DNA from 4 places in the Halarsenatibacter silvermanii genome. Region 2 is predicted to be linked to each of the others. Evidence: riboswitches for the same ligand, from Rfam matches in the RefSeq annotation. Region 2 holds a riboswitch; each other region holds the start of a gene.
The links. Region 2 has a riboswitch for cobalamin ahead of cbiM (cobalt transporter CbiM). Riboswitches for the same ligand answer to the same signal wherever they lie in the genome.
Positions count from the first base shown of each region.

Region 1: another riboswitch for cobalamin. It lies ahead of BLT15_RS06295 (ABC transporter substrate-binding protein); the one in region 2 lies ahead of cbiM (cobalt transporter CbiM).
Region 3: another riboswitch for cobalamin. It lies ahead of BLT15_RS10015 (TVP38/TMEM64 family protein); the one in region 2 lies ahead of cbiM (cobalt transporter CbiM).
Region 4: another riboswitch for cobalamin. It lies ahead of BLT15_RS01995 (M55 family metallopeptidase); the one in region 2 lies ahead of cbiM (cobalt transporter CbiM).

Region 1 covers NZ_FNGO01000009.1:58,118-61,248, forward strand. The annotation lists gene BLT15_RS06290 (ankyrin repeat domain-containing protein) at 1-1,383, shown strand, start outside; cobalamin riboswitch at 1,529-1,719, shown strand; gene BLT15_RS06295 (ABC transporter substrate-binding protein) at 1,937-3,131, shown strand, end outside.
Region 2 covers NZ_FNGO01000017.1:15,978-19,108, forward strand. The annotation lists gene BLT15_RS09260 (succinate--CoA ligase subunit alpha) at 1-411, shown strand, start outside; tRNA gene BLT15_RS09265 (tRNA-Arg) at 518-595, shown strand; gene BLT15_RS09270 (hypothetical protein) at 727-1,047, opposite strand; cobalamin riboswitch at 1,282-1,480, shown strand; gene cbiM (cobalt transporter CbiM) at 1,751-2,374, shown strand; gene cbiQ (cobalt ECF transporter T component CbiQ) at 2,393-3,131, shown strand, end outside.
Region 3 covers NZ_FNGO01000020.1:26,002-29,132, forward strand. The annotation lists gene BLT15_RS10010 (HD domain-containing phosphohydrolase) at 1-1,198, shown strand, start outside; gene BLT15_RS10015 (TVP38/TMEM64 family protein) at 1,230-2,006, opposite strand; cobalamin riboswitch at 2,105-2,309, opposite strand; gene BLT15_RS10020 (SpoIIE family protein phosphatase) at 2,619-3,131, opposite strand, start outside.
Region 4 covers NZ_FNGO01000003.1:34,229-37,359, forward strand. The annotation lists gene BLT15_RS01990 (PAS domain S-box protein) at 1-473, opposite strand, end outside; cobalamin riboswitch at 749-952, shown strand; gene BLT15_RS01995 (M55 family metallopeptidase) at 1,382-2,446, shown strand; gene BLT15_RS02000 (dicarboxylate/amino acid:cation symporter) at 2,616-3,131, shown strand, end outside.

The DNA of each region.
Region 1 (3,131 bases), on a different contig from region 2:
CCTGAGGTTATGAGAAAAATTATCTGGCGGGGAGCTGCCGTCAATGTAACCAGCGATGCCGGCTATACGCCGCTTTTGCGCGCCGCTGAGCTGGGAGCTGAGAATAAAGTGGAAATTCTGATCAGCAGAGGGGCGGAAATCGATCGCCGCGGACCAAAAGGGGAGACAGCCCTTATGCTGCTTATGGAAAATGACCCCTCCCCGGAGATTGTGCAAAGGCTTTTAAACGCGGGCGCTTCCCCCCGGCTCAGCGATGATCAGGGCAGGACTGCCCTGCACAGAGCCGCCGCCCGGGAACAGACAGATAATGCCAGGATGTTGATAGAGGCCGAAGCTTCCCCTGATCCCGGCGATCGGGAAGGGATTACACCCCTGATGCGGGCAGCAGCTAACAATGAGAGGACGGAGATGATCTCTCTTTTGCTGGCAGAAGGAGCAGAGCTGGAAAGCCGCTCTCGGACGGGCAAGACGCCTTTGATGAAAACAGCGGCCGAAAATGAATCGGTGCGGGTGATGGAATATCTGCTGGCGGAGGGAGCTGAAGTTAATACATCCGATGAAGAGGGGCGGTCAGTTTTACATCATCTCATCACCGGCCCGGCCGCCCGGCGAAAGCTGGCGGTGCTCATCGAAAAAAGCGATCCGGAGCTCAATGCGGCTGATAGAGAGGGAAATACTCCTCTGCATCTGGCCGTGGACAGAAAAGCTTCTGATTACGAGCTGATCGAAAAGCTTTTACAGGCGGGAGCCGATCCGAATATTCTGGACGGCAGGGGATACTCTCCTCTGATGATGCTGGCTGAGAGCAGCGACAGACCGGAACTATTTGAGCTTATGCTCAGGGCAGGGGCTGAACCCGACAAAACCGGATATCGCGACAAGACCGCCCTGATGCTGGCCGCTGAAAACACCTCCAGTCAGGAGGTAATATTTGCTCTGCTGGAGGCCGGAGCCGAGGTGCCCCGCCAGGATGCCCGGGGCCGGAAGGTCGTCGATTATTTAGAGGGCAACGAAGCGCTTTTCAACACAGAAGCCTACTGGGAGCTGCAGTATATGGAACCGGAGGAGCGAGAACTCGAACCGATGGAGTTCAAATCGAGAAGCTCGGCAACTTTGCGCGGACTGGCCCTGCCCTCGCTGGGCCATGCCTATGCTGACAGCTGGTGGCCTAAAGGAGCTCTTTTTCTGACCGGAGAGGCAGCAAGTCTGGGAATGGCGCTGACCCGGGATGACAGCAGCGATGCCCTGCCTTTTTATCTGGCTTTTGCGGCCTTAAAAGCCTGGGAAATTTACGATGTCAATCAGGAAGTTGGCGAACACAACCGGGAGGCGGAAGAGTACAACGAGCGGGTGGAGGAGTTTCACCAGCAATTTCAGGAATGAAAGATAGAGAAAACAGTATAAAAATAGGGGTTTCGGGCAGGAAAATGGCATAGAATCTCAAAATTAGATATTGAGAAAGTACTAAAGAAGAGTTAAAAAGCTTAAGACCCAAAAAAATAATATGCAAAAATTAATATGCAAAAGTGCATTCAAAATGCATTCAGGTGCCTCCGGTATAGCCGGAGGAGAATAGGGAATCAGGTTAAAAGCCTGAACGGGCCCGCCACTGTAACCGGTCAGGCCGGATTTTGTTCTGCCACTCGCTTTTAAAAGCGGGGAAGGCAAATCCGGATAAAGGCCGGAAGTCAGGAGACCTGCCTGATTGCTTTGCCTGCAGTTCCCCGATGGCAGGGAATGGTAGGTGAAGCCATTCAGAATTGACCGTGATTATTCGTGGTTATTCGTTGTTAAAAGGCGGGTCTGTCTGGTATTTTCACCTCATCACTCAACCTGTCGGGGTTGGGTTTTTTTATTTGCCCTGAGATTTTTACATAACTGCAGCAGATAAAATATTGCAAAACTTTAAAACCAACTTAAAAATGGGGGATTAAAAATGAAATGCAAAACGAGTATCTTTATGGTCTTTTTGCTGGTGTTTTCTCTGACGATTACGAGCTGTGCGGGCAGGGCAGCGGCTTCAGAAAATCCGCCGGAAAAGCCGGAAAAGCTCACCATCATCGGTGAATCCGGCATCGATGCCGAAGCCTATGAGGGAGTTTTGGCAGATTTTGCCGAGGAATACGGGATAGAAATCGAGTGGAGGGAGTATCCCTACGATGAACTCTGGGATCAGATAACCACCAGCATCATGGCGGGAGATACTGTAGATCTCGTCCGGCTCAGTTCCTCCTGGCATGCTGAGCTGGGCGAGCTGGGAATGCTGATTCCTCTGGAGGAAATTGCCGCCGAAACGGAGCTGGGAAAAGCTGCGGAGATTTATTTTGACAGCTCTCTAGAAGCTCTGCGCTCTCACGATCAATTGTGGGGGCTGCCCATAACGGCCGCCTCTTTGATGTTTATGTACAATGAGGATATGCTGCACGAACTCGGCTATGAATCCCCGCCGGCAACCTGGGAGGAGATGGTAGATATGTCCCAAAAGGCTATCGACGAAGGGCTGGCCGAGTACGGCTTTTTCCCCGGCTGGGTTTCCGCTCATGAAGACGGCATGGTCTGGTTTGATCTCATGCTCAAACTGCACGACGGCAGCTGGATGAACGAGGACAAAACTGAATGGACATTCAACGATGAGGCCGGTGTCAAAGCTTTAACCTTTATGAAGGAGATGCTGGAAAAGGAAATCGTGCCGCAGGCAGCTCTGGAGGTAAGCGACTGGGATAATTATCATCACTTCACCTCCGGAGAACAGCTTTTTGAGATCAACTGGGGATTTGTCTACGGGCCGGCGACCGATCCGGAGGCTTCGGAAATTTCTGACTCGGTGGGTATAGGTCTTATACCCGGCATAGAAAGAGAGAGCTATACTGTTTTAGGAGGAAATGGCTATGCTGTTGCCGGCACTTCCCGCTCACCCGAATGGGCCTTTGAGCTTTTGCAGTACATGGCGGGCAAAGAGGGGGCCGCGGAATATCTGACCCACCACGGCAGCGATGTTCCTGTGAAAAATTTTTACGAAGATCATCCCCAATTTCCCTCCGAAGAGTTTCCGCTGATGGAGCCTTACTCCGAACAGATTGAATATGCCGGGTTTCGTCCCAGCCGTTATCTGACCTGGTATTCCGAATTCA
Region 2 (3,131 bases):
GGCATGACTGCTGAAACTTCCTGGATGATAAAAAGAGCTGGCAGGGGAGTTTCAACCTCGGTAGGAATCGGCGGAGACCCGATGATAGGATCGCCGCCTAAAGACTTATTGAAATTATTCGAGCAGGATGAGGAGACTGAAGCTGTGGTGATGTTTTCCGAGCCCGGCACCCATTTTGAGCGAGATGTGGCGGAGTTTTTGGAGAGGGGCGGCTTCACCAAGCCGCTGATAGTTTACGTGGCCGGTAAATTCACCGAGGAGATGCCGCAGGGCACCGTTTTTGGCCATGCTGGAGCCATCATTGAAGATGAAAGCAGCAAACCCTCACACAAGATGGAGAGGTTGAAAAAAGCCGGCGCGAGTATAGCCCATGATTACGATGAGATACTGGATTATGTTTCTGAATTATAAGATGAACTTTGAACAGAATAGTTTGAAAATGACAGAGACTGTTGACTAAGTTTATCTAATATGATAGGATATCTTGTGAAGTAGGAAAAAATAATATATTTACAGTGCGCCCGTAGCTCAGCCCGGACAGAGCAACGGACTTCTAATCCGTAGGTCACAGGTTCGAATCCTGTCGGGCGCACCATTTTTATTTATTCATATATCAACGAAAAGAGGCCCCGCCAAAATAACTGGCGAGGCCTTTAAAATTATTACTTGCACCAATTTCGAACCCGAAATTATTATTTCCCGGCTTTTTGAAGTATCTCAACTGCTTTATCTCTGTTCCTTCATAGAAACATGTGAGTAAATATTTAAAGTGGTTTCAACTCTTCTTAATGCTATTGCTTCCGGTGTTAAAAACATCGGGTCTTCACTGCCTGAAAAGGCGGCATTTCTTTTTTTATACTGTTTTAATTTTGTATGGCAGACAAAATTCCGGTAACAAAAAGTGGAAGGTTCGAGTATATTATAGAATGCTATGATAACCATTATCTGGCCGAAAATTAAACTTATGCCGGGGAAAAATTTCATTGTGAACGCAGCTTTATATCTTACAGTACAACTAAATGAGGTTTTTACACACCCATCAGCCAACTGAAGACAAGAAGATCCATATCTTAACTTACTGCCCGATACCTCGGGGGAACTTCACTGGGGGATTTCCCTGCTGTGGTGGACATCACTTTATATCTTAATGTCATAATATCTGCTGGTTTATCAGGAGATAGATAGATGATCGGGCAAAGATTTTGATTATTTTGCAGGAAATCTTTCTGTTATCATTGAATATAAAAAATGAGGCGTAAAAAAGTGAGCTAAAAAATTAAAATTTAATATAAGGCAGTCGGGTGCCCCCGGTCACGGCCGGAGGAGAATAGGGAATCAGGTGCAAAGCCTGAACGGGCCCGCCACTGTAACCGGCATCAATCTGAATTTAAAGACCACTTAAATATTTTAGTATTTAGGGAAGGGATAAATTCAGATTTAAGCTGGAAGTCAGGAGACCTGCCCGCTGGCCTATTGACCTACTTGTTCTTCGATGGCAAGAAAGGTAGGGAATTAGAGCAGGATTATTGTTTTCTGTTTGTTTATTACCCGCTAATTACCCTCAGCTGGGATTATTTTGATTCAGATTGGGGGTTGAATGTTTTTTAGTTTCAATTTGTAAGTTTTTTTATTTAGCCTCCTGCCTAATTTTTACTCCTCTCCACCTGTCATTGAAGGTGGGGTTTTTTTATTGAAAATTTAATTCCGGGCGGTTTAAATTAATTTAACAAAGGAGTGGTGAATTATTCACATCTCAGAGGGAGTACTGTCGGCACCTGTTCTGGCGGCCGGGATGGCGGCGGGCACAGCCGGGGTGGCGGTCGGTCTCAAAAATATGAATGAAGATCAGATTCCCCGGGCGGCCATAGTAAGTGCGGCTTTATTTGTGGCCTCTTTGATCCATGTTCCTCTTGGGCCCAGCAGTGTGCACCTGATTTTAAATGGAATTGCCGGCATATTACTCGGCTGGGTGGCTTTTCCGGCAATGCTGGTAGCTTTATTTTTGCAGGCGGTTTTATTTCAGCACGGTGGCTTTACTGTATTAGGTGTCAATCTTGTCAATGTGGCTTTACCGGCTGTTCTGGCTGGTTATTTATTCAGACTGGTTTTTGCCAAAAGCCGGGCGAATAAAAAGATTTTAGGTGCAGCGGCAGCACTGAGCGGGGCGCTGGCGGTTTTACTTACGGTATTGATGGTGGTTTTAACTCTGATTTTGTCGGACGCCGGGGCGTTCAGTGAGCTGGCCGGTTTAATTTTTGTTTCTCATCTGCCTGTAATCATAATTGAAGGTTTTTTGAGCGGAATGCTGGTAGTATTTGTGCTGAAAGTAAAACCGGGAATTATGAGAACGGAAAAGCTGTCAGCGATAAAATGATAAGCGAGGCGGGAAATTATGCTTACTGCTGAATTTTCCCGGGGAGATAGTCTTATTCACAGCCTGGATCCCCGGATAAAAATAGTAATCCTGGTGATGATGGCCGCAGTCACGGCTGCAGGAAAGAATTTATTTATGCTCGTCTCAGCTCTCGTTTTTTCTCTGGTGCTGGTCCTGGCGGCTGGTTTAAGAACAAAAAAAGTGATCAAACGTCTTTCGCTCTTGAATATTTTTATAGTCAGTATCTGGATTCTGATACCTTTTACCTATCCAGGAGAGGTGCTGGCAGCAGCTGGCCCTTTTACAGTAACTTCCGATGGTATTATTTATGCTCTGCGCATCACTCTGCGGTCCAATGCCGTCATGCTGGCAGTTTTTGCTCTGCTTTCAACTTCTTCAGTATCTTCATTAATGCAGGCTCTTAAATATTTTCATGTCCCCAAAAAACTTATTTATCTATTTTTCTTCGTATACCGCTATATTTTTGTGCTCCAAGATGAATTTAGCAATATGCAGAAATCCGTTGAGGGCCGGGGTTTTACGCCTGCAACCTCAGTGCACTGCTACAAAACTTATGCATTTTTGATCGGTATGCTGCTCATTAAAAGTTATGAGCGAGCCGCAAGAGTTTATCAGGCCATGCTGGCCCGCGGTTTCAAAGGGGAATTTTATGTGAAGGATGAGCTTGAGTTTTCTGCTGGCGATGTGCTGGTTTTTTCCTGCGGCTTTCTGCTAATGGTATTATTTTTTGAGCTGG
Region 3 (3,131 bases), on a different contig from region 2:
TTTTGATATCAAAGAGTTTTCAGCGAAAATCAGAAAAGATCTGCTGCAGGAATGGGCAGTCATTGTGGATCATCCCGTTCACTCCATGGCGCTGGTCACCCAGGAAATGCCTGATAAACAGCATATGGTCGGCGATTCTTTTCGTATCTTCAAAGGCAATTTGTTTTTTGAAAAAGATATAGTCAGAAAGTCGGCCGAGATAATCAAGGGATTTATTCGACAGGATTATTCCCCCGGTTTTTCAGAAAGGAATTTTGCAGGGGCTGATGAGAAGGAGGAGAAGAATAATTCTTTTTCGTGTTCACATAGCTTTGCTGAAGGTGAAAATCTGCGTTCAGATCAGATCATAGAACATTTTCTCAGCAACGCTCTACAGGGGATAGAGGAAAAAGTAAATCAGCTGGCCAATCAAAATGTAATGCTCAGCTTCACCCTGGAAGAAAATGAAAAAAGGACCAGAGAGATAGTTAAAAGGCTCTGTTTTGCCGCAGAATATAGAGATGAGGACACAGCACTGCATCTGGCCAAGATAGGAGTCTTTTCAACCCTTGCTTTCTCGCTGGTGACCTCTGATGAGGAAAAGCTTGAGAGGATGTATTATGCTTCATTAATGCATGATGTGGGGAAAATAGGAATCCCCGATCGTATTTTATTTAAATCCGGAAAATTAACCGATGAAGAGTACGAAAAAATAAAAGAACATCCTTCTATAGCGGGCAATATTCTCAGGGGAAGTGACCACGAGCTCATCAAAATGGCCAAAAGAATTGCCTGTACACATCATGAACGCTGGGACGGTGAAGGCTATCCCAGGGGACTGGCGGGAGAAGAAATACCTCTCGAAGGCAGAATTGTTGCTATAGTGGACGTTTTCGATGCTCTGGTATCAGAGCGAGTTTATAAGGACAGCTATCCGGTCGAAAAAGCTGTAGCGATAATGAAAGATGATCGAAACAAGCACTTCGATGGTGAGTTGCTGGACCTTTTTCTGGAAAATTTAGACCAGATAATTTCTTATAAAAACAAACTTGAAGCCAATTTTGCCGGCCTTCCAGAAAATGAAGTCGCTTCTCACTATTTTAGACTACATCCTGAATTTTCACTTCTATCAGCAGAAGAGATACCCCAATATGAGGATTTTATTGACAGAACTCAAAAAGATTCCTCGCCGCCATTCAACATCCTGTTTTCTGACTGAAGCTACGCGCAGCTGCAGTTCTAATCTCTATTTACCGGCAATTATTATCGGAAGTACAGAGTATTCGGTTGTGTAGAAATTTTGATAGCAAAGGTATCAATCCCAGAGCAACGAGGGATAGTATGACCCGGGGATCCATTAAATTTGCTGCTTTATTAATTTCGTTGATCTGTCTGCCGGCATTTACAAAAATGATGATGCCGGGAAGATGGCCTATGAAGCTAACCCAGAGAAATGTGAAAGTCTTTACAGGAGTGAAGGCAAAAAAGGAGTTTATGATAAAAGAAGGACACAATTCACTCAATCTTAAAAGAAATAGAAGAGAGGCCCCGTATTCATCCAGGAGCTGTTCCAGAGAGTGAAAACGCCCGGCAAATCTTTTTTTGGCCGGGTCTTTAAAAGCGTACCTGCTGAGCAGGAAAACTGTTAAAACCCCCAGATTAACTGACAGTGAAACCAGCGCCACTGCCAGCCAGAAATTAAAAATGGCGCCGCCAACTATAGATAACACACCGGTTCCGGGTATGGATATGACGGCGAAAATATAACGGACCAGCAGAAAAATTACTATTGAGAGCAGCAAATGATTCTGGCTTAAGGTGTTTAATCTGCTGATATTGTCCTGAAACCATTCCAGACTGAAGCCGCTGTCAAAAAGCATAAAATACATCATTAACGCTGCTATAACAAATATAAAAAGGCGAATCATATTTTTGCGACTAATCTTAAATGCTGTCAGAAGCCTATCCATGGCAGCCCCCTCCAAACACAAAAACCCGGCCTCGACAGCCGGTGGCAGGATAATCATGGACACTGCTGACCGATGAAAAATAATCTTCCGGAAGCAGGGCTGATCCAGCCAGCAGCTGATTTGATTACCTGCTGCCCCCTGCCGACGAGGGAAAGAGCAGGTTTCGGTGCCGGGCAGGTTTCCTGACTTCTGGATAACAAAACCTGACATAACGACAGATTCCTTCCCTAACGTTTAACTTACTTTAGGTGGCAGATTGCCATCAAATCCAGTTACAGTGGCGGGCCCGTTCAGGTTTTACACCTGATTCCCTATTACCTCCCGGTCACGACCGGGAACACCCGACTTAAATTTTATAATTCTTTTTCAAAATTAAATTTATAGATGCAGGATCATATTCCTGCTTAAATTATCATATATATTGTATTCTGCGAGAAAATATTCTTTTGGATACCTGTATACAGGTATTTATTTTGCTTATGACTTTATTTTATTTGTTTCGTATTTTATCATGTTAACAGGTTAATCGAAATATCCTTCCCCCCTAAAAAAGCGTCTGATCACTTCCGGATATCTTTTATAATTTTGCAATCCTAACCCCCCAATCCCAGGGTACTTCCTGGGCACCTGCGTTTCAGGATTCATACCTCCTGAGATGCAGGTATTTTTTTATTTCAGTTTTCTATTTTTTATTGCCATCATTGTAATATCATCTCCTACTGGAGTTTCACCTCGAAACTGCTTTAAACTTTCACAGGTTTTATTAATTAAAGTCTCTGGTCTTCTGTAGTCCAGCGCAGTTATCAGTTCCATCAGCCTCATCTCTCCATACATCTCCTCTGAGCTCTCCGCCTGACGTTGTTCTATCAGACCATCTGTATAAATTAAAAGAGTTGAGTTTTCAGAAAGAACAAACCGGCAATCTTCATATTTTTGCTCTGAACGGGTGGTGAGATAAGAAATAGGGGGACCGGAACACTTCAGGCTGGCCGGTCTGCTGCTTTCGATGATCAGCTTGGGCGGAAAATGAAATCCGGCGTTTACGAGATTTATCTCATAGTTCTCGATATCCATAACTCCCATGACCAGCGAGATAAAATAATCAGCGGGAAAATCTTCTTCGCTGAAGCGCCTGGAGATGTAGTTAACGATATCAGCGGGCTTGATTTCATCGGAATTTGA
Region 4 (3,131 bases), on a different contig from region 2:
GATCCGCTCCCGGAAAAAAGCACTTCCAGGCTCTGATTTTTTCTCTTCAGCTCTTCTTTTTGTTCTTTGAGCTCGATGCCGGCAGATTTGCGTTCCTTTATATTTTCGTGCATCACCAGCGCCCCCTGCCGAAAGGGGATTGCCCTCATCTTAAACCAGCGCCGCTCATCAGGAGAATGGCAGGAGTACTCCTGAACAAATTTCCGCTTATCCCCGGCAATTACCGATTTAATACCCCGAAGAGCTTTTTTTACCTCTTTTTTCTCTTCTTCTGATTCGCTCAATACCTCGAGATAATTTATTCCTGACCCGCATTCTTCAGGACTTAAATTGTTCTTGCTGGCAAAATTATTCCAGCTCTCGTTAACACAGATAATTTTTCCTCCAGCATCAATGACCGCGGCATTGTGAGGAAGAGAATCCAAAAATATTTTTAATTCTGAATTTTTGTTCTGGCTGCCTTGATCTTTCATATTTATTTACCCCTCCTCAGCAAATAGATCATTGCCAATATCTTTATATATTCATTATACATTTTAATGTGGGATATAACAAATCAAAATTATAATTCATTCTTATTAATAATTAACGAAAATCGGAAAATAAAGTACAAGCTGCTCTGATAATCCGGCCAATTTCATAATAACTGTTCTGGTGAAAAACCACAACTTATAAGAAATTTTTTTTCGTTTTCAGCAGGAGAATCATCATAAATCTTTAAAAATATAATAGAGGATAATATAAAAATTAAATATCGGCGCAATCAGGTGCCTCCGGCTACGGTCGGAGGAGAATAGGGAATCAGGTGAAAAGCCTGAACGGGCCCGCCACTGTAACTGGTAAGATCGGATTCCTCTGCCACTCGCCGTCTTTAAGTACGCAGGAGCAGCGGGGAAGGTCGAATTCGATCCAGGCCAGAAGTCAGGAGACCTGCCTGGTTGTTGAGCCTGCAGCTCCCCTATGGCAGGGAATGTAGGTGAAGCTAATGCAGAACCGGTGCGGTCAAATCCTGTTTTTTCATTTCCTCCGACAACTCTTGCCGGATCTGCATAGCTTACTCACCTAAACCACTCAACCTGTCAGGGTTGGGTTTTTTATTTTGTCAAAGCTAACAATCAACTTTTTCTAAACCAAAATAAATTTTGCTCATCCAATTTTGATCTGGCATCCCTCTACTTATCTGCACCGGTTAATATAGCCGGTGCAATTTTTTTTGGCATAAACACCTCCCTTTTATCTTCATCCCCACTCTGGCATAATCCCTCCTAAACTTTCTTAATATTTTATCCTTTGACAGCAGGGTAAATATACACTAACATGGGATAAGGATGCGACTTATTGTGAAGAATATAATTTATTTTTATCTTTGGAGGAAATAACTATGATGGATAATATTTCAGTTTATATATCGGTTGATATGGAAGGTGTAGCTCCGGTGACAGATAAAAAGGAAGTAGAAAGAGGTAATCCGGAGTTCGAAAAGGCCTGTCAATTCATGACAGAAGAAGCCAATGCCGCCGTGCGAGGTGCTTTTGCCGGCGGAGCTGAGAGAATTGTGGTCAGAGATGCTCACGAATCCGCCCGCAACCTGAATCCTGAAAAGCTCGACAGCAGGGCTGAGCTCATAAGGGGATTGAGCGGGAAGCCCTGTGGCATGATGGATGGCCTGGATGAAAGTTTCGATCTGGCTTTTTTTGTAGGTTATCACGCCGGACCGGACAGCCGGGATGCCGTCATAAGCCATGCTTATTCCCACAGGTTCAATGCCATTTCCATCAACGGTCATGCTGTAAATGAAGCCATATTGAATTCTCTTTGGGCCAGAAACCTGAAAGTTGAACCGGCGCTAATAACGGGTGATGTAAAAGCCTGTAAGCAGACAAAAAACCTGCTCCCGGATATCGAAACTGTATTCGTAAAAAAAGGACTGGGCGAGGCAGTTCACAGTCTCTCGCCCGATAAAGCCTGTCAGCTGATAGAAAGCCAGGCTGAAGAAATTTTAAATAGAAAAACTTCACGTGAAAATGTCAGCCTTTCAACCCCTCATGATCTCCAGCCCGTCTTTGCCAGGTTAGAAAATGCCATCAGAGCAGCGAATTGTTCGGAAGCTAAAATAGAGGATGCCCGTACAGTCAATTTTTCACGAGAGAACAAAGAAATCCTCCAGAATCAGCCCCTAACCGGCAGAATACATTCAAAATTGGCGCTCAAATCGAAGGGTGACAGATCCTGCCTGCAAAAAAATTATCTGCTCCCCGGGATTGAAACCGCGTCCAAAAAAATCAGGTTATCCCCACCCTATGATCTCCAGCTGGTTTTTTCCGGAAAGGAAGATGCCATCAAAGCAGCCAATTATCCCGGAGTTGTAAGAGAGGATGCATATACCGTCATTTTCCCGGCAGAAGATATAAACGAGCTGATGACTTTCATCAGTTTCGTCAGCTGATCTTCTCTATTTCAGTAAACTAATCCATTGAAACATCAGATATTTTTAAACGAAATTTTTTGCATTAAAGCTTCAGCAGAGCTTATTGTATCGGTGATCAATATGTGTTAGTATTAATGGGAGAATGATATTGTGAATAATATAATTAATACTTGGGGGTTAAAAAATCATGAAAAACTTCGGACTCATTCCCAGGCTTATTATAGCAATAATAGCCGGTATTCTGACAGGTTTGTATCTGCCGGAGAGCCTGGCCAATGTACTATACACCTTTACCGAGATCTTTGGGGAAATTCTCACCTACATAGTACCTCTAATCATACTCGCCTTCATCATTCCCGGCATATCTGAGCTGGGCGCAAAAGCCAGCAATCTGCTGGGCAAAACGGTTTTAACCGCCTATATTTCCACGATAATTGCCGGTATTGCGGCATATCTCGTGGCCAGCAGTCTTATTCCTCTCATAGCACCTGCGGGAGAACAGGTGGCAGAAGCCCAGGGACTTTCTCCCTATATCGAACTGGAAATACCACCGATTATGGGAATAATGACAGCACTTGTCACCTCCTTCATCTTCGGCATAGGCATAAATCATCTCAAAAACGAGGAAAATAAACTGACACTCTATAATTTCATGCAGGAAGTCAGAACAATAGTCCAGTTTTTTATTAACAGGGTTATTATA